DNA from 2 places in the Sutcliffiella sp. NC1 genome. Region 1 is predicted to be linked to the other one. Evidence: a T-box and tRNA genes for the amino acid it is inferred to sense, from the RefSeq annotation. Region 1 holds a T-box; the other holds one or more tRNA genes.
What was found. The T-box of region 1 lies ahead of trpS (tryptophan--tRNA ligase). A T-box ahead of a tRNA ligase gene usually reads a tRNA of that ligase, here a tRNA-Trp.

Region 1 (9,444 bases):
ACTTTATAGGAGACGGTCTACGTGACGCGTTAGATCCAAAAACTTTAGAAAAGTAGAAAAGTCAAGATGCCAATCTTGGCTTTTCTACTTTTTTATATTTAGAAAGAATATAAAATGAGACAACTTTAGGATATACATATATTTCTCGTACTTGTTTTAAACTTCCGGAAAATTTCCCCTTTCGAAGTTTAGAAATGTAGTGCAAAAATCAAGCTCAAACCCTAAATTATTCCCAAGATAGACACCTATGAAAGTGAAAATGTGCAACGTTGCGAATGAAAATAGTTTTTCAGTTTTTGAACGGTTTTAAGGTTAAAGGTTTGTACTTAAGGTTTAGAATCGTGAGTGGAACGCAGCGGAAGACACTGGACTCCAGCGGGAAGAAGAGGAATCGGGAGACCCCGCAGGCGCTTGCGCCAAGGAGGCTTCCGTTTCTCCCCGCGGAAAGCAAGTGTCTGTAGCGAAGTGAAACGGACTAACTTAAAAACAGTAAAAATTTCCAAGGTTGACCTACTGAAAAGCGCCTCCAACTCAACTTACTTACAAGATTACGTGCCTATTTCTCCTTATTTTTATCATTTTTTTCACAACCTCTCATAGAATATAGTAAATAAAGAGTAGGACAAGGAGGAACGAGTATGATAACGAAGATTGTTAGTGATAGAGATGATTAGAGCATTTATATTTTTAGTAGGTTTTGGCTCAGCCGTTGCTGGAGGCATAAGTACACTTGCCTATTTAAACTTATTTGTAAACGGAGTAGATTTAAAAGGCTACCTTTTATTCATATTAAAACGACCAGAATGTTACCTCTTACCGATAGGTCTACTAATTGTTGCTTCAAGTATTTACACCCCTGATGGAAAAAAATCCTCTAATTAAACTTCCATGAATATATAGATTATGGAATAAATTTGAACTTGTCTGCCTATACTTATGGATAATAACGAGTAGAAATAAAGTGAGGGGTTAGTCATGTTATATCTCCATGATGTTTGGGTGAATTGGTTTGAAGGTGAAGAGAATGGCTATAATGTTTGTCATTTTCATGAATGGAGAAAAGAAGACAGCGTAGAGTTACTAGATCAAGTTCCATTACTTTTTGTAGAAAGTGTTTTATTCCATTATATCGAAAATGATTTACAAGAGCTTCCTGCGAAATTACTAGAAGACGTTTTTCAGAAGAGCTACATTAGGAAAAATCATGAACGGATTCAGCAAGACTATTGTTTTATCGTTACAGATGGACAAGGTATATTAGCAGTAGATACGATCGGCTATAACATACCGATACGAAAAAGCAGATTAATACCAAGACAAGAACAACTAGTTTACGATATGGTAGAAAACCATGAAGTAGAAAAGTACGATTTCAACGGTGTAAATAATAAAGAATATCACATTCTGTCGCCTTCACCAGATATGATGAAAGGATTGACTAGAAAAGAAAGACAATTGAAACAATTGTTATTTATGGCATTAGATCAATTAAAAACTACGAAAAATACAGCAGAAATAAGATATTGGTATACAGAATGGAATCCAGTGTCATACGAAATGATTCAATGTATGGATTTTCATGAAGTATGGGAACAGCTATATTCGGAATTAAAAAGTGGTTGGACAGAGAAACACGAAGAGCTGTGCGAACATATTATAAAAGGACAACCATTCTTTGAAAAATTGTGGGACATGGAACAACAGCCAAAAGTAAACTAAAAATAAGAGCGATGCCAAAATTGCATCGCTCTATTTTGCTTTAATAGAATATATATTATCTTTTTCTTCCTAGTCCCATCGCTTTTTCTACTTTTTTAATCATCTTGAAGGCTACTTTATTTGCCTTTTCAGCGCCTGCATCTAAAATTTGATCTAACTCGTCGGAGTTTATTAGCTCGTTATATCTTTCTTGAATTGGTGCCAATGCGTCTACTACAACGTTAGCTAGATCTTGTTTGAAATCACCGTACCCTTTTCCTTCATACTTTTGCTCTAATTCTTCAATTGTTACGTTAGCTAAAATAGAGTAAATGGATAGTAAATTAGATACACCAGGTTTATTTTCTTTATCGTATTTTACAATGCCTTCACTATCGGTTACAGCACTTTTAATTTTCTTAATAATTTGCTTTGGTTCATCTAACAAGGTGATGAACGATTTTTGATTTGGATCTGACTTACTCATCTTTTTAGTTGGCTCTTGTAACGACATAATTCTAGCTCCAACTTTAGGGATTTTTACTTCTGGTATTGTGAACACTTCTCGATATTTTTTATTAAATCGCTCCGCTAAATCTCGTGTAATCTCTAAATGTTGTTTTTGGTCCTCGCCAACTGGGACAACATCTGTATTATATAGAAGAATATCAGCAGCCATTAATGGAGGATATGTTAATAATCCAGCTGAAACTGCTTCACTACCTTGTGACTTATCTTTAAATTGAGTCATTCGTTCCAGTTCACCAATGTACGCAACACATTGCATAATCCAGCCAAGTTGGGCATGTGCTGGTACTTCTGATTGAATGAACAGTGTTGCGCGTTCAGGGTCTAGTCCTATTGCTACGTATAGAGCTGCTAAGCTTTTAATACTTTTTCTTAACTGTTGAGGATCTTGATGAACGGTAATCGCATGCTGGTCAACGATACAGAAATAGCAGTTATAATCATCTTGTAATTCCACAAACTGCTTCATAGCTCCAATATAATTTCCTAACGTAACGTTACCACTCGGTTGAATCCCAGAGAATATAGTTTTCATAGTAAAAACACTCCTTATAAAAATTAATACAAATACAAAAAGGCCCATTCATCCCTAAAAAAGGGACGAATGAACCGCGGTGCCACCCTTGTTATCTTACAGACAATGCCGCAAGATCACTTTAATCGTTAAATAGCTCGAAAGTCCAATTCCGTTTTACCTTGATGCTTGTTCTCACCAACCACAAGCTCTCTAAAAATCAGTGGATAAACCGTACTACGCCTTTTTCATTGCTAGGTTATTTAATTTTTTATGTTATTTTTATATATTATAAATAGTCTTAAAAGGAAATGCAAGGGAGAAAGTAATATAATTCCTTTAATTGTTAACGGAAAAAGGTTTAAGGTTGAAAAAACAAAAAATAAGTGAGGAAACAAAATGTTTCAAGAAACTGATTATTCAATAAGCTTACAAGAATTTCAATTATTAAATCCGAAGTTAAACCAAGGTCTCCAAATTATGATGCTAATAAACGGGGAACTAACAGTCGAAACTAATAGCCGTTTCTATACGTTAGAAGAAAAAGATTTATTAGTTATTAATCAAAATCAACTTTATCAAATTGAGAGTAATAATAAAAATAAAGTGGTAGTTGTTACTCTATCAAACGAATATATGGATAAATACTACCCAGCTTATAAAGATTATCGCTTTGAATGCTTTTCTAAAGAAATTGATATGGGTCGCGTACATTTAGTTAAGTCTATAAGAAAGTTGCTTGCGGAGATGTTAATTTCTAATTATCGAAGAGATGAAAGCTATAAGGTTGAAATGCAGTCCTATTTAAGTAAAATATTATTAATTTTAATACGTGGCTTTAAACAAAAAGCGCTAAGCACGGAAAAACATAATTTAGATAATCCACGTATTACACAAGTCATTACATATATAGAAGAAAACTTTAGAGAAGCAATTACACTAGAAGATACGGCTAAGAAATTTTATATTTCAGCGAGTTATTTATCGCGTTACTTTAAGCAAGAAATGGATATTGGTTTTAATCGCTATTTAACGAAAATAAGACTTAATCATGCAGTGAAGGATTTGCTGTATACGTCGCATCCTATTGGACAGATTGCTATTGATAATGGTTTTCCAAGTGCTAAATCTTTTACGACTTTATTTAAAGAAACATATAATGACACACCAAAAATTTATCGAGAAAAACATCAAAAAAGTGTAACGGATGTTGTAAAAATTCATAGTCATGAAGATACGTTAGAACTAAAGCAATCAAGGGATATTTTGAAAAAGCTGCAAATCTTCCTTAATGAGGACGTCATAGATTCTTTTGAAAATACAGAGTGGCGTTCAGAGGAATTAATCATTGATGTTTCACTATACAAAAACCAAAAGGAAGAAATTGTGACTCCTAACCATAGTCTATCTATTGGGGAATTAAAAGAAGTATTAAGAGAAGACGTCAGATCCCAATTGTTAATGACAAAAAAATATTTAGGATTAGACTATGTATCTGTTAGCAGACTAATTTATGGTTCAACGATAACACCTGCGGTAGAAACAGACGAAGATGTTGCAACAACTTCTCCTTATTATAATGCTGATTTTGCACTAGCCTTCCTACAAAAACATGGAATCTCCTTATTTATAAGTGTAGATTATCAAGAAATAACAGAAAATGAACAGCAGTATTTTAAAGAACTAGAGGGCGTCCTAAAGCATTGTCTTAATGTAAATGGGAGATCATTTTTGCAATCTTGGAAATTTATGTTTTATGAACCTGCTACAACCGTTGTCAGTGAAGCGGAGATGAGCCGTGTTTATTTAAAGTTGTATCAAACAATAAAACGTCTCATACCTAAAACAAATGTAGGAGTGTTTTTTCCTTTTTCCTATAGGGATGAAAAAGCTAATAAAAAACATGAGTGGATATTAGAAAAGAACGTTCCAATCGATTTTTTTGGCTATGAAACGAACCAAAATGAAATAATAGATTTTGAAAACTTAGAGGATGAGAGGTTTGCGCTAGCGGAAAACTATATAATCGAAAAAACCGGTAAGTTTAAAAACTATATAAGAAAAAATCATAAAGAAAAGCCACTACACCTTGTCAGCTGGAATACGTTGACAGGTAATACTCGCTATACAAACGGTACATTTTTTCGCGGAGCGCTAGTTTTTAAAAGTGCTCTTGAGGTTGCAAAGGAAGTTGAATCAATTGGCTTTTGGATTAATACAGAACTGCATGAAAATCGAGTGAAAAACAGAGGAATTAGTATGGAAGGAATGGAGCTTTATCACTATTTTAGTGGAAAGCGCCCAGCGTTTTTTGCCCTACAATTTTTGCGGAGACTCCAAGGCGAAATAATTGTAAAAGGTAACGAATATGTCATGACGGAAAATGAATGGGGTTATCAGCTCGTATTAATGAACTATACGAATGTGAATCCTTATTATTCGACGGAAGAAACATTGTTAAAGAAGTTAAATAAAGATATTCACGTCACGATATCAAATCTTGAACCAGGTGAGTATCAAATTAGAAAACATATTTTTGATAAGGAGCACGGAGCACTTTATAATCAATGGCGAAATTTAAATAGTAAATATGGTATTGATGAAGAAGTGATTCAATATATCGTCGAAACTAGTCAACCATCCTTGGAAATCTTTGATAAGTCCTTCGACAAAGAGTGGTCGTTTTATTCCTATTTAACTTTTAACGCAATCCATTTTTTTGAAATACGTAAAATAATCACGTAAGCAGTACTATTATGAAGGAATCAATGTGTCGAGCATTGGTTCTATTTATATTGGTAAAAAAATAGCCGTCATTTTTTTACCTATTTAATTTGGTGATAAAGAAGTGGGTGTGAGTTTGTGAAAAACTGAGCAAGTAATAACTTATACGTTTTCATTATCTCTTTTAAAATAAAAGTATGTTAATAAGCTGCTTATTAAATAAAAATTCAAGTAATCATTACTCTAAGAAACAATATTCTTATTTTTAAAGGAGGATCATCATGGAAGCTACCAACTATAAAGGTACGAATAAGATGATTGCAGGTATTGTATTTGGTGTTATTACATTTTGGTTATTTGCTCAAGCGATGGTAAATATCGTACCCGCGGTCCAAGCCGATTTAGGTATTGAACTAGGGGCATTAAATATAGCGATAAGTTTAACTTCTCTCTTTTCCGGTATGTTCATTGTTGTTGCAGGTGGATTAGCTGATAGAATGGGAAGAAAGAAAATTACGTATATTGGTCTTATTTTAAGTGTAATCGGTTCATTATGTTTAGTACTTGCACAAGGGGCAACATTACTAATTATTGGTCGTATACTGCAAGGTTTATCTGCTGCCTGTATCATGCCCGCTACTATTGCTTTAATGAAAGCATATTTTGAAGGTGCTGAAAGACAACGTGCACTTAGTTTTTGGTCTATCGGTTCTTGGGGAGGTTCTGGTATTACTTCTTTTGCCGGTGGTGCAATTGCAACATATATGGGATGGAAATGGATATTCATTTTCTCTATCATTTTCGCACTTTTAGCGATGTGGCTAATTAAAGAGGTACCAGAAAGCAAAGCAAAAACAACAGGTAAATTTAAGTTCGATTTCGGTGGATTAGGGATATTTATCGTTACGATGTTAGCGATTAACATATTAATAACACAAGGTGCTGACTTAGGTTGGACAAGTTTACCAACAATATTATTAGGAGTAGCATCCGTTCTTGGAGTTATCATATTTGTTAAATACGAAGCAAAAAGGAAAAATGCTCTTATTGATTTTGAATTATTTAAAAACAAACCATATACGGGAGCAACCATTTCAAACTTTTTATTAAATGCTGTAGCAGGGACATTAATCGTTGCTAATACGTATGTACAAGTAGGTCGCGGTTTTACTGCATTTCAATCTGGTTTACTTTCTATCGGTTATTTAATAGCGGTTTTAGGTATGATTCGTGTTGGTGAAAAGATCATGCAAAATACAGGTGCCAAAAAACCGATGATTTGGGGTTCAGCTATTACGTTAGTCGGTGTTGCTTTAATGGGATTAACATTTTTACCAGGATTCCTTTACACAGCAATGGTTTTCATCGGATTTATCCTTTTCGGTTTAGGTTTAGGAATGTATGCAACTCCATCAACTGATACTGCTGTTTCGGCAGCACCAGACGATAAGGTCGGAGAAGCTTCAGGTATTTATAAAATGGCAAGTTCATTAGGTAATGCATTTGGTATTGCCATTTCTGCAACGGTTTATAGTACTGTAGCAGCAGTAAGTACAGTTCATGTATCCGCAACAGTCGGAATTATCACGAACGTTATTTTCGCAGCTGTTTCATTATTATCGATCATTATTCTTGTTCCAAACGCTTCTAGAAAAGAAAAAAGAGTAGAAAAATTAGCTGGATAGATAAGTAAAAAAAGTAGGAGGTAATCCATTTTACCTCCTACAAAGTAATGAAAGGGGACCTTTTTATGAGAGAACAATTGATGACGATGTTAGAAGAACGAAAAAATGAAATGATTGATATTCGTCGTTATTTACATGAAAATCCTGAACTTTCCTTTCAAGAGGAAAAAACAGCAGCATATATAGCAAGTTTTTATAGTGGAAAAGATGTTGAGATCGTTACAAATGCAGGTAATGGGGAGGGTATAGTTGTTACGATTAAAGGTGAAAAACCTGGTAAAACTGTTGCATTAAGAGCTGACTTTGATGCGCTTCCGATAAAAGAGGAATTGGATGTTCCTTTTAAGTCAAAAAATGATGGTGTTATGCATGCTTGTGGTCATGATGCTCATACAGCTTATCTACTCGTTTTAGCGGACTGTCTAATTCAATTAAAGGACAAGCTACATGGAACGGTAAAAATCATACATCAACATGCAGAAGAAGTTCCACCTGGAGGAGCAAAAAGCATTGTAGAAGAGGGACATTTAGATGATGTAGATGCAATTTTCGGCATCCATGTATTACCGCTCGCACCTGCAGGGACTGTTGGCTATCGTAGTGGCTACTCCTTTAATGGTCGATCCTATTTTAAACTAAACTTACAGGCAAGTGGTGGACATGGCTCATCGCCACATAAGGCAAATGACGCGATTGTTGCAGGTGCTTATTTCGTAACAGCAGTGCAAACTATTGTTAGCCGTAGAGTTGACCCAATGAATGCGGGCGTTGTAACAATTGGATCGTTTGATGGTAAAGGAAGCTTTAATGTGATTAAAGACAGTATTGAAATAGAAGGGGATATTCGCTATTCCAACAATGAAACGAGAGAAATTATTGAGAAAGAAATTCATCGTATTGTGAAAGGAATAGAAGAACTTTTTGGAGTTAATTGTGAACTAACGTATGAACGAGACTATCCACCGCTATATAATGATCCAACATTGACAACCTTTGTTTCGGAAACTTTGAAAGAGGTGGCAGATGCAGATATTAAAGAAATAACAGAATTCCCTATGATGTCTCCATCAGAAGATTTTGCGTACTATTTAGAGAAGGTTCCAGGCTGTTATTTTTATATCGGTTGTACACCAAAAGGAGTAACTACACCATATTTCAATCATCATCCTAAGTTTGATATCGATGAAGAAGCTATTCTCGTTGCCGCAAAATCAGTAGGTTATGTTGTTTTAGAGTACATGAATAGCTAAAGTCATATTAGGTAAAAAGCTCACGATAATGTGAGCTTTTTCTACTTGAAAGTGCTCATTAAAAGTTATAGAAAAAGTATAAAGAAAACATCATGCATAAAAACAATATACAAGCCCCGCTAAACATCGTAGTTAATCTAATTGGTGCCGCTAATTCGGAAGGAGGTCGCATATTACGGACATCATGTTCCATTTCTTTTAATGCTTGTTTTGTTGCAAAAATTCTCCTGAATCCATATGTAATTCCATCAAAGAAGCCTTTTTGAGTAATAAAAACAAACAACGATACAAAAATCATTACACTTGATACAGCAAAAGAAGTATTAATAAAAGTGAGCAAATTGATTGTTCGGTAGTAGACAAGGCTAATAAGTAATGTGAGTGCTAAAAAAATGAGAAAGTATATCGTACTTTGTCGCAAATGCTTAACGAGCATTAGTATAAAACTCCTTACTTTTGTAACGTTCGTAAAACAAACAACATAGTGTGTTTCCTAAACGTAACATCTTTAAAATTGTTATAAAAAGTATTGTACAAAAACGTATATAAAAATACAAATGATACACTATAAGGTTAGAATTACTTATTGTAACATCTTTGTAACATTAGGCTAGGGTGAGGGGTGTTTAGTAATTTAGCACACTAAAATATATAGGTCTAAAGAACTATTTTATTTCCTATGAAGGTAGTCATAACAGTACTTTGTTACTTTTGTGTAAAAAAAATGTATGCAAAATGTTTAGAAAACTTGTATAATAAAATTCGTTACCTCAAACAGCGACACAAATCGACATAATTTTAGAAGGGGGATAAACAAAATGAAAAAGTCTAAATTTTTGATGTTCTTAACTTTTTCTCTTGTACTTAGTTTATTTTTAACAGCATGTGGTGCTGGCGGAAATAACAATGCACAAAATGGTGGGACAGGTACTGATCAACAAGCAGGTGAAGGAGAGCCTACTGGACCACAAGTACTTAACGTTTTAGAAAGTGCGGAAATCCCAACAATGGATTCTGTACTTGGAACAGATGCAGTTGCTTTTAA
Region 2 (9,444 bases), 330 kb from region 1:
CAACATTTACAAACTCCCAATAATCAAGACCTGCCCGTTTTAACATTTTATCGTCAGTTGAAAATCCAAGCGGTCGAATCAAATGTAGTGTTGTATTTGTTGCTGCACAAGTTCTAGCTATATTTCCTGTGTTAGCTGGAATTTCTGGTTGATATAATACTACATGTATACCCAAGTTTTTCACCTCTAAAATTACTTAAATCAATCATACATATAAACAATACATTTAATTTATTCGATAATCAATATTTTAATTGCGATCAATAATATGAAAGAACTTATATTTTATATTTGGAGTGTACGCTGACGAGTCTTCATATGCCCAATACCTCATTCTACTGTTATGTGTATGTGCATTTACTAACGGCATCCCATCTTGGTCCTTGGCAACTACGATAGTATTATGGTCAAATCTCCCATCACCTTGAAAATCATAACAAATAACATCTCCTGGCATTAAATCAGCTGCCCTTGTTACTTCTCTTCCTTTCATGCCACTTTTTGCATTAGGTAAATACCAGCGTAAAGAGTGAGCAACAGACCATGTATAGCTCCAAGCTTTATTTTTCATCCACCAACCACTACTCTTATTAGGAAAACCTACCATTGGGGCCCCACCTGCGTGTACACATTGAGAAACGTAGTTCGTACAATCAACATCAAATTTTTTAAACTGAGGATTGTAACTATTCCACCATCTTTCTGCATATTGAACAGCAGCCATTCTATCATAAGTAAAACGATAATCCCGCTTTTCACATTCTTCTAACGGTTGCATGTAAATCGGCTCTACGTTATTCATTACTTGTCTATCAGTTACTATTTCATTATCATCCCATACAGATATTCTATTTAACATTTCTTCTTCTAAATATAGTTTATCCTTATGATTAATTAAATACCTAATATGAATTTGATATGTGACTTCTTTCTGGCTTCCGATCGGAGTAATTTTATTTATTTTCCCTTCTGCGTTACATTTGACAATCTCTGCCCCTCTTCTTCTGTGCATTTCCCTTTTATTCTTTATCGTATCGTCGTTTATAATATAGTTACCAGTTTGAGAACTTCTATATACATAACTTTGAAGCAACATTTCAACATGTCTTTGCAATTGAGTATTCATCGTATACACTCCTCCAGAAAACTTCTTTTTACACTGTATGCTTTTAGAAGTAGTCTCATTAAAAAGACAGAAAAAAAGTGAGAGTTATTGGTTAACTCTCACTCTTCAATAATGCTATTCCCTTCTCCATTTCTTCTCGTGCATCTGAATCTTGTTCTTTCTCCATTAAGTGCATTAAGCGAGGTAAGGAAGATTGTTCTCCAATTTTACCTAATGCCCATGCTGCTGTCCCTCTAATGACAGGTCTTGGATCATTTTCAATTAGCTCAAGGAGAACTGGGACAGCCGTTTTATCCCGATAATGGGCTAGTGCTATAATTGCATTTCGTTGGATTGGTTTTTTTCCTCGCCATGAACCTGACATATGGCCATATTTTTCTTTAAACTCTCGATTACTCATTGTTAACAAAGGCTTTAATCTCGGCTTTACTAGCTCAGGATCGGGTTCTAATTCCGCATGAAGGTGAAAGTCCTTCCCCTTATTTTCTGGACATACCGTCTGGCACGTGTCACAACCATACAAACGATTACCTAGTTTTGTTCTATATTCTTCTTTTAAAAAGCCTTTCGTCTGTGTTAAAAAGGCAATGCACTTGTTAGAATCGAGTTGCCCTCCTTGAATTAATGCACCGGTTGGACAAGCATCCACACACTTATTACACGACCCACAACGGTCTTCAATCGATTGATCTGGATCAAATGGTATATTTGTAATCATTTCACCTAAATACACGTAGGAACCAAATTCTGGCGTAATAATGGCACAGTTTTTACCACTCCACCCGATACCTGCTCTTTCGGCAACTGCTCGATCTGCAAGCTCACCTGTATCGACCATTGATTTTAATGTTGCTTCTGGGACTTTTTGTTTAATGAATTCTTCTAATTTACTTAAGCGATCTCTCAGTACAAGGTGATAATCTGTTCCCCATGATGCCCTGCAAAAAATACCCCGTGGGTCCTTCCTCGTACTACGAGGTGCATCTTTCATTTTTGATGGGTAAGCAATCGCAATCGCAATAATAGATTTTGCTTGAGGGAGTAAAAGCTGAGGATTCGTTCGCTTTTCAATATCACTTTCTTCAAAACCTGATTGGTACCCATTTTCTTGCTGTACTCTCAACCGTTCCTTCAATTCAACAAAAGGACTTGCACTTGTAAAACCAATTTTATCAATGCCAATTTGCTTACTGTATTGAATAATTTCTTCTTTTAATTTAGTAAAATTCAATGTATGCACCTCCTTTGCTAACATTTTTAACTATTCATTTAATGTGTGGTAAACTAATATAAACATGGAAATAAAGGAAGCGGTATAATGATTACAATACATAATGAAGTAAAAAAAGCTATTCCAAATTTTAAGTTAGGTTATATTGAATATGAAAATACAACTATAAGCACTACACCCCAAATGTTTAAAGGTAGATTTCGCCTTTTTCAAGAATCAATATACTTTGATTTACTTGATCAAGAACTAAAAAGTGTTCACGGAATAGCGGAATGGAGAAAGATTTTCAAACAAACTGGTACTGATCCGAGTAGGTACCGCCCATCCGCCGAAGCGCTATATAGAAGGATTAAAAAAGGTCAGTTTCTTGAACCTGTAAACTCTGGCGTAGACATTAATAATTTTTTTTCGTTAAAGTATTCAATTCCTTTTGGTTTATATGATAATGCAAAACTTAACGGACAGCTATCAGTAATGATTGGAAAAGAAAATGATCACTATACTGGTTTAAACGGTAGAATAATCAGTCTTGATAAAATCCTTCATACTGCTGACGAAAATGGCCCGTTCGGAAGTCCTTACATTGATAGTACTAGATCCCCTATTTCAGAAGCAACTACTGATGCCATTCAACTTGTTTATTTACTTCCATCTATTGAAAATAATGAAGCAGTAAAGATGCTAGAGAGTGTTGCTTCTATGTTTGTACAAATTAACGGCGGGAATTTTAAAGTAAATCTAGTATCATAAAGAATTCATTTTATTAATGAATTCTTTTTTTGTTCTTTAACATATTAGATTAAAAGTATCCATAGTGGGTAAACAAAAAAACGTAATGCATCGTTAATTTGTTTAACGAAACACTACGTTACTCACTATGTATGGAGCGGGTGATGGGAATCGAACCCACGACATCAGCTTGGAAGGCTGAGGTTTTACCATTAAACTACACCCGCACTGGCCTATTCTTAATTAATACCGGTGGTCGGGTTCGAACCGACACTCCGAAGGAACACGATTTTGAGTCGTGCGCGTCTGCCAATTCCGCCACACCGGCGTAAACAGTATTAAAATAAAAAATGGTGCCGAGGACCGGAATCGAACCGGTACGGTAGTCACCTACCGCAGGATTTTAAGTCCTGTGCGTCTGCCAGTTCCGCCACCCCGGCTTGTAACACTGTTTGGCATTTATTAGTGGAGGCGGCAACCGGATTCGAACCGGTGGTAAAGGTTTTGCAGACCTCTGCCTTACCACTTGGCTATGCCGCCTAATGTATTGGAGCGGAAGACGGGATTCGAACCCGCGACCCCCACCTTGGCAAGGTGGTGTTCTACCACTGAACTACTTCCGCAAAATTGGCTGGGCTAGCTGGATTCGAACCAACGCATGACGGAGTCAAAGTCCGTTGCCTTACCGCTTGGCTATAGCCCAATAATTTTATAATGTTGGGGCGATTGATGGGAATCGAACCCACGAGTGCCAGAGCCACAATCTGGTGCGTTAACCACTTCGCCACAACCGCCATAATGTTAAGTTTTGTTTTATAATTGGCAGGGGCAGTAGGAATCGAACCCACACCGGAGGTTTTGGAGACCTCTGTTCTACCGTTAAACTATGCCCCTATAGTAAGAATTGTTACAACTTAATTTAAAATGGTGGAGGGGGACGGATTCGAACCGCCGAACCCAAGGGAGCGGATTTACAGTCCGCCGCGTTTAGCCACTTCGCTACCCCTCCAGTAAGGATGGTGCCGGCGATAGGAGTCGAACCCACGACCTACTGATTACAAGTCAGTTGCTCTACCAACTGAGCTACACCGGCATATATTAAATGCAATTATTTCTTTTTATAATTTAAATGGTGGCTCGGGACGGAATCGAACCGCCGACACATGGATTTTCAGTCCATTGCTCTACCGACTGAGCTACCGAGCCTAACTTTAAATTATAATGGCGGTCCCGACGGGAATCGAACCCGCGATCTCCTGCGTGACAGGCAGGCATGTTAACCGCTACACCACGGGACCTGGTTGCGGGGACAGGATTTGAACCTGCGACCTTCGGGTTATGAGCCCGACGAGCTACCGGACTGCTCCACCCCGCGACGATATTAATCTTATAATTTATGGTGGAGGATGACGGGATCGAACCGCCGACCCCCTGCTTGTAAGGCAGGTGCTCTCCCAGCTGAGCTAATCCTCCAATATATAATGGTGACCCGTACGGGATTCGAACCCGTGTTACCGCCGTGAAAGGGCGGTGTCTTAACCGCTTGACCAACGGGCCATAATTGTAAGAGTTTAAGAATGGCGGAGAGCAAGGGATTTGAACCCTTGAGACGGCGGTAACCGTCTACACGATTTCCAATCGTGCTCCTTCGGCCACTCGGACAGCTCTCCATAATGGCTCCACCAGTAGGATTCGAACCTACGACCCTTCGGTTAACAGCCGAATGCTCTACCGCTGAGCTATGGTGGAATAGAAGAATTATATCCTTCAGCCTGGCAACGTCCTACTCTCGCAGGGGGACAGCCCCCAACTACCATCGGCGCTGAAGAGCTTAACTTCCGTGTTCGGTATGGGAACGGGTGTGACCTCTTCGCCATCATTACCAGACATTTTTTTAAGGACAAATACTATTATAATATATTTTATGAGAAAATCAAGAGTTTTTTTTGTTCTCTCAAAACTAGATAATATTTTTCATCAAGATCGTTCATATCGTTCATTTAAATTGGTTAAGTCCTCGATCGATTAGTATTCGTCAGCTACACGTGTCGCCACGCTTCCACCTCGAACCTATCAACCTGATCATCTTTCAGGGATCTTACTAGCTTGCGCTAAAGGAAATCTCATCTTGAGGGGGGCTTCATGCTTAGATGCTTTCAGCACTTATCCCGTCCGCACGTAGCTACCCAGCTATGCCTTTGGCAAGACAACTGGTACACCAGCGGTGCGTCCATCCCGGTCCTCTCGTACTAAGGACAGCTCCTCTCAAATTTCCTACGCCCACGACGGATAGGGACCGAACTGTCTCACGACGTTCTGAACCCAGCTCGCGTACCGCTTTAATGGGCGAACAGCCCAACCCTTGGGACCGACTACAGCCCCAGGATGCGATGAGCCGACATCGAGGTGCCAAACCTCCCCGTCGATGTGGACTCTTGGGGGAGATAAGCCTGTTATCCCCGGGGTAGCTTTTATCCGTTGAGCGATGGCCCTTCCATGCGGAACCACCGGATCACTAAGCCCGACTTTCGTCCCTGCTCGACTTGTAGGTCTCGCAGTCAAGCTCCCTTGTGCCTTTACACTCTACGAATGATTTCCAACCATTCTGAGGGAACCTTTGGGCGCCTCCGTTACTCTTTAGGAGGCGACCGCCCCAGTCAAACTGCCCACCTGACACTGTCTCCCGAGCCGATAAGGCTCGCGGGTTAGAATTTCAATACAGCCAGGGTAGTATCCCACCGACGCCTCCACCGAAGCTAGCGCTCCGGCTTCTCAGGCTCCTACCTATCCTGTACAAGCTGTACCAAAATTCAATATCAGGCTACAGTAAAGCTCCACGGGGTCTTTCCGTCCTGTCGCGGGTAACCTGCATCTTCACAGGTACTATAATTTCACCGAGTCTCTGGTTGAGACAGTGCCCAGATCGTTACGCCTTTCGTGCGGGTCGGAACTTACCCGACAAGGAATTTCGCTACCTTAGGACCGTTATAGTTACGGCCGCCGTTTACTGGGGCTTCGGTTCAAAGCTTCGCGCCGAGGCGCTAACCTTTCCCCTTAACCTTCCAGCACCGGGCAGGCGTCAGCCCCTATACTTCGCCTTACGGCTTCGCAGAGACCTGTGTTTTTGCTAAACAGTCGCCTGGGCCTATTCACTGCGGCTCTCTCGGGCTTTAACACCCTAACAGAGCACCCCTTCTCCCGAAGTTACGGGGTCATTTTGCCGAGTTCCTTAACCAGAGTTCTCTCGCTCACCTTAGGATTCTCTCCTCGCCTACCTGTGTCGGTTTGCGGTACGGGCACCATATTCCTCGCTAGAAGCTTTTCTTGGCAGTGTGGAATCAGGAACTTCGGTACTATATTTCCCTCGCCATCACAGCTCAGCCTTTAGGATAAGCGGATTTGCCTACTTATCCAGCCTAACTGCTTGGACGCACATATCCAACAGTGCGCTTACCCTATCCTCCTGCGTCCCTCCATCGCTCAAACGGAATGAGGTGGTACAGGAATATCAACCTGTTATCCATCGCCTACGCCTTTCGGCCTCGGCTTAGGTCCCGACTAACCCTGAGCGGACGAGCCTTCCTCAGGAAACCTTAGGCATTCGGTGGAAGGGATTCTCACCCTTCTTTCGCTACTCATACCGGCATTCTCACTTCTAAGCGCTCCACCAGTCCTTACGGTCTAGCTTCAACGCCCTTAGAACGCTCTCCTACCACTGTTCGTAAGAACAGTCCGCAGCTTCGGTGATACGTTTAGCCCCGGTACATTTTCGGCGCAGAGTCACTCGACCAGTGAGCTATTACGCACTCTTTAAATGGTGGCTGCTTCTAAGCCAACATCCTGGTTGTCTAAGCAACTCCACATCCTTTTCCACTTAACGTATACTTTGGGACCTTAGCTGGCGGTCTGGGCTGTTTCCCTCTTGACTACGGATCTTATCACTCGCAGTCTGACTCCTGAGAAACAAGTCTTTGGCATTCGGAGTTTGACTGAATTCGGTAATCCGATGAGGACCCCTAGTCCAATCAGTGCTCTACCTCCAAGACTCTTTACTCAAGGCTAGCCCTAAAGCTATTTCGGAGAGAACCAGCTATCTCCAGGTTCGATTGGAATTTCTCCGCTACCCACACCTCATCCCCGCACTTTTCAACGTGCGTGGGTTCGGGCCTCCATTCAGTGTTACCTGAACTTCACCCTGGACATGGGTAGATCACCTGGTTTCGGGTCTACGACCACGTACTATGACGCCCTATTCAGACTCGCTTTCGCTACGGCTCCGTCTCATCAACTTAACCTTGCACGTAATCGTAACTCGCCGGTTCATTCTACAAAAGGCACGCTATCACCCATTAACGGGCTCTAACTACTTGTAGGCACACGGTTTCAGGATCTTTTCACTCCCCTTCCGGGGTGCTTTTCACCTTTCCCTCACGGTACTGGTTCACTATCGGTCACTAGGGAGTATTTAGCCTTGGGAGATGGTCCTCCCAGCTTCCGACGGGATTTCTCGTGTCCCGCCGTACTCAGGATCCACTCAAGAGAGAACGAGGTTTCAACTACAGGGTTTTTACCTTCTATGACAGACCTTTCCAGGTCGCTTCGTTTACCCCGTTCTTTTGTAACTCCGTATAGAGTGTCCTACAACCCCAAGAGGCAAGCCTCTTGGTTTGGGCTAATTCCGTTTCGCTCGCCGCTACTCAGGAAATCGCGTTTGCTTTCTCTTCCTCCGGGTACTTAGATGTTTCAGTTCCCCGGGTCTGCCTTCCATACCCTATGTATTCAGGTAAGGATACTACTCCATTACGAGCAGTGGGTTTCCCCATTCGGAAATCTCTGGATCAAAGCTTACTTACAGCTCCCCAAAGCATATCGGTGTTAGTCCCGTCCTTCATCGGCTCCTAGTGCCAAGGCATCCACCGTGCGCCCTTAATAACTTAACCGTCGACAAATGATAAGCGTCGCATCTCTTCGTCAGCTTCCTTCGCTCACGTCCTCATGTACGCTTTTGTACACTCCGGCGCTCGCTCAGTCGCTTCCTCGACCTGCTCGCTTCTAATTTGTCTTAGTATTCAACCTAAAATTAGGTTTCGTTGATAACAGCGAATTGTTATCATTAGAAAATTACTAAGATGAACGATACTTGTGAATGTATCTTGATTACTTATATTATCTAGTTTTCAAAGAACATATTTAATAGAGAGAATGCTCTCTCAAAACTAAACAAAACAATGAGCGTGATTTTCCTTAGAAAGGAGGTGATCCAGCCGCACCTTCCGATACGGCTACCTTGTTACGACTTCACCCCAATCATCTGTCCCACCTTAGGCGGCTGGCTCCAAAAGGTTACCCCACCGACTTCGGGTGTTACAAACTCTCGTGGTGTGACGGGCGGTGTGTACAAGGCCCGGGAACGTATTCACCGCGGCATGCTGATCCGCGATTACTAGCGATTCCGGCTTCATGTAGGCGAGTTGCAGCCTACAATCCGAACTGAGAACGGTTTTATGGGATTGGCTCGACCTCGCGGTTTTGCTGCCCTTTGTACCGTCCATTGTAGCACGTGTGTAGCCCAGGTCATAAGGGGCATGATGATTTGACGTCATCCCCACCTTCCTCCGGTTTGTCACCGGCAGTCTCCTTAGAGTGCCCAACTGAATGCTGGCAACTAAGAACAAGGGTTGCGCTCGTTGCGGGACTTAACCCAACATCTCACGACACGAGCTGACGACAACCATGCACCACCTGTCACTCTGTCCCCCGAAGGGGAACGCTCTATCTCTAGAGGTGGCAGAGGATGTCAAGACCTGGTAAGGTTCTTCGCGTTGCTTCGAATTAAACCACATGCTCCACCGCTTGTGCGGGCCCCCGTCAATTCCTTTGAGTTTCAGTCTTGCGACCGTACTCCCCAGGCGGAGTGCTTAATGCGTTAGCTGCAGCACTAAAGGGCGGAAACCCTCTAACACTTAGCACTCATCGTTTACGGCGTGGACTACCAGGGTATCTAATCCTGTTTGCTCCCCACGCTTTCGCGCCTCAGCGTCAGTTACAGACCAGAGAGTCGCCTTCGCCACTGGTGTTCCTCCACATCTCTACGCATTTCACCGCTACACGTGGAATTCCACTCTCCTCTTCTGCACTCAAGTCTCCCAGTTTCCAATGACCCTCCACGGTTGAGCCGTGGGCTTTCACATCAGACTTAAGAAACCGCCTGCGCGCGCTTTACGCCCAATAATTCCGGACAACGCTTGCCACCTACGTATTACCGCGGCTGCTGGCACGTAGTTAGCCGTGGCTTTCTGGTTAGGTACCGTCAAGGTGCGAGCAGTTACTCTCGCACTTGTTCTTCCCTAACAACAGA

Region 2: it has a tRNA-Trp gene. The T-box ahead of trpS (tryptophan--tRNA ligase) is inferred to sense a tRNA for this amino acid. The anticodon was not compared.

The regions. Positions count from the first base shown of each region.
Region 1 covers NZ_CP115153.1:1,261,508-1,270,951, forward strand. The annotation lists gene opp4C (oligopeptide ABC transporter permease) at 1-56, shown strand, start outside; gene O1A01_RS06340 (YuzI family membrane protein) at 667-882, shown strand; gene O1A01_RS06345 (YjbA family protein) at 976-1,719, shown strand; gene trpS (tryptophan--tRNA ligase) at 1,775-2,761, opposite strand; T-box leader at 2,820-3,001, opposite strand; gene O1A01_RS06355 (helix-turn-helix domain-containing protein) at 3,140-5,485, shown strand; gene O1A01_RS06360 (MFS transporter) at 5,746-7,149, shown strand; gene O1A01_RS06365 (amidohydrolase) at 7,215-8,399, shown strand; gene O1A01_RS06370 (DUF3899 domain-containing protein) at 8,458-8,835, opposite strand; gene O1A01_RS06375 (peptide ABC transporter substrate-binding protein) at 9,218-9,444, shown strand, end outside.
Region 2 covers NZ_CP115153.1:932,749-942,192, reverse strand. The annotation lists gene trmL (tRNA (uridine(34)/cytosine(34)/5-carboxymethylaminomethyluridine(34)-2'-O)-methyltransferase TrmL) at 1-175, opposite strand, end outside; gene O1A01_RS04750 (amidase domain-containing protein) at 251-1,126, opposite strand; gene queG (tRNA epoxyqueuosine(34) reductase QueG) at 1,218-2,381, opposite strand; gene O1A01_RS04740 (B3/B4 domain-containing protein) at 2,445-3,107, shown strand; tRNA gene O1A01_RS04735 (tRNA-Gly) at 3,240-3,313, opposite strand; tRNA gene O1A01_RS04730 (tRNA-Leu) at 3,334-3,414, opposite strand; tRNA gene O1A01_RS04725 (tRNA-Leu) at 3,438-3,526, opposite strand; tRNA gene O1A01_RS04720 (tRNA-Cys) at 3,553-3,626, opposite strand; tRNA gene O1A01_RS04715 (tRNA-Gly) at 3,635-3,709, opposite strand; tRNA gene O1A01_RS04710 (tRNA-Gln) at 3,715-3,789, opposite strand; tRNA gene O1A01_RS04705 (tRNA-His) at 3,805-3,880, opposite strand; tRNA gene O1A01_RS04700 (tRNA-Trp) at 3,907-3,980, opposite strand; tRNA gene O1A01_RS04695 (tRNA-Tyr) at 4,012-4,095, opposite strand; tRNA gene O1A01_RS04690 (tRNA-Thr) at 4,104-4,179, opposite strand; tRNA gene O1A01_RS04685 (tRNA-Phe) at 4,217-4,292, opposite strand; tRNA gene O1A01_RS04680 (tRNA-Asp) at 4,309-4,384, opposite strand; tRNA gene O1A01_RS04675 (tRNA-Met) at 4,385-4,461, opposite strand; tRNA gene O1A01_RS04670 (tRNA-Val) at 4,484-4,559, opposite strand; tRNA gene O1A01_RS04665 (tRNA-Glu) at 4,569-4,643, opposite strand; tRNA gene O1A01_RS04660 (tRNA-Ser) at 4,665-4,756, opposite strand; tRNA gene O1A01_RS04655 (tRNA-Asn) at 4,761-4,835, opposite strand; rRNA gene rrf (5S ribosomal RNA) at 4,857-4,973, opposite strand; rRNA gene O1A01_RS04645 (23S ribosomal RNA) at 5,092-8,026, opposite strand; rRNA gene O1A01_RS04640 (16S ribosomal RNA) at 8,335-9,444, opposite strand, start outside.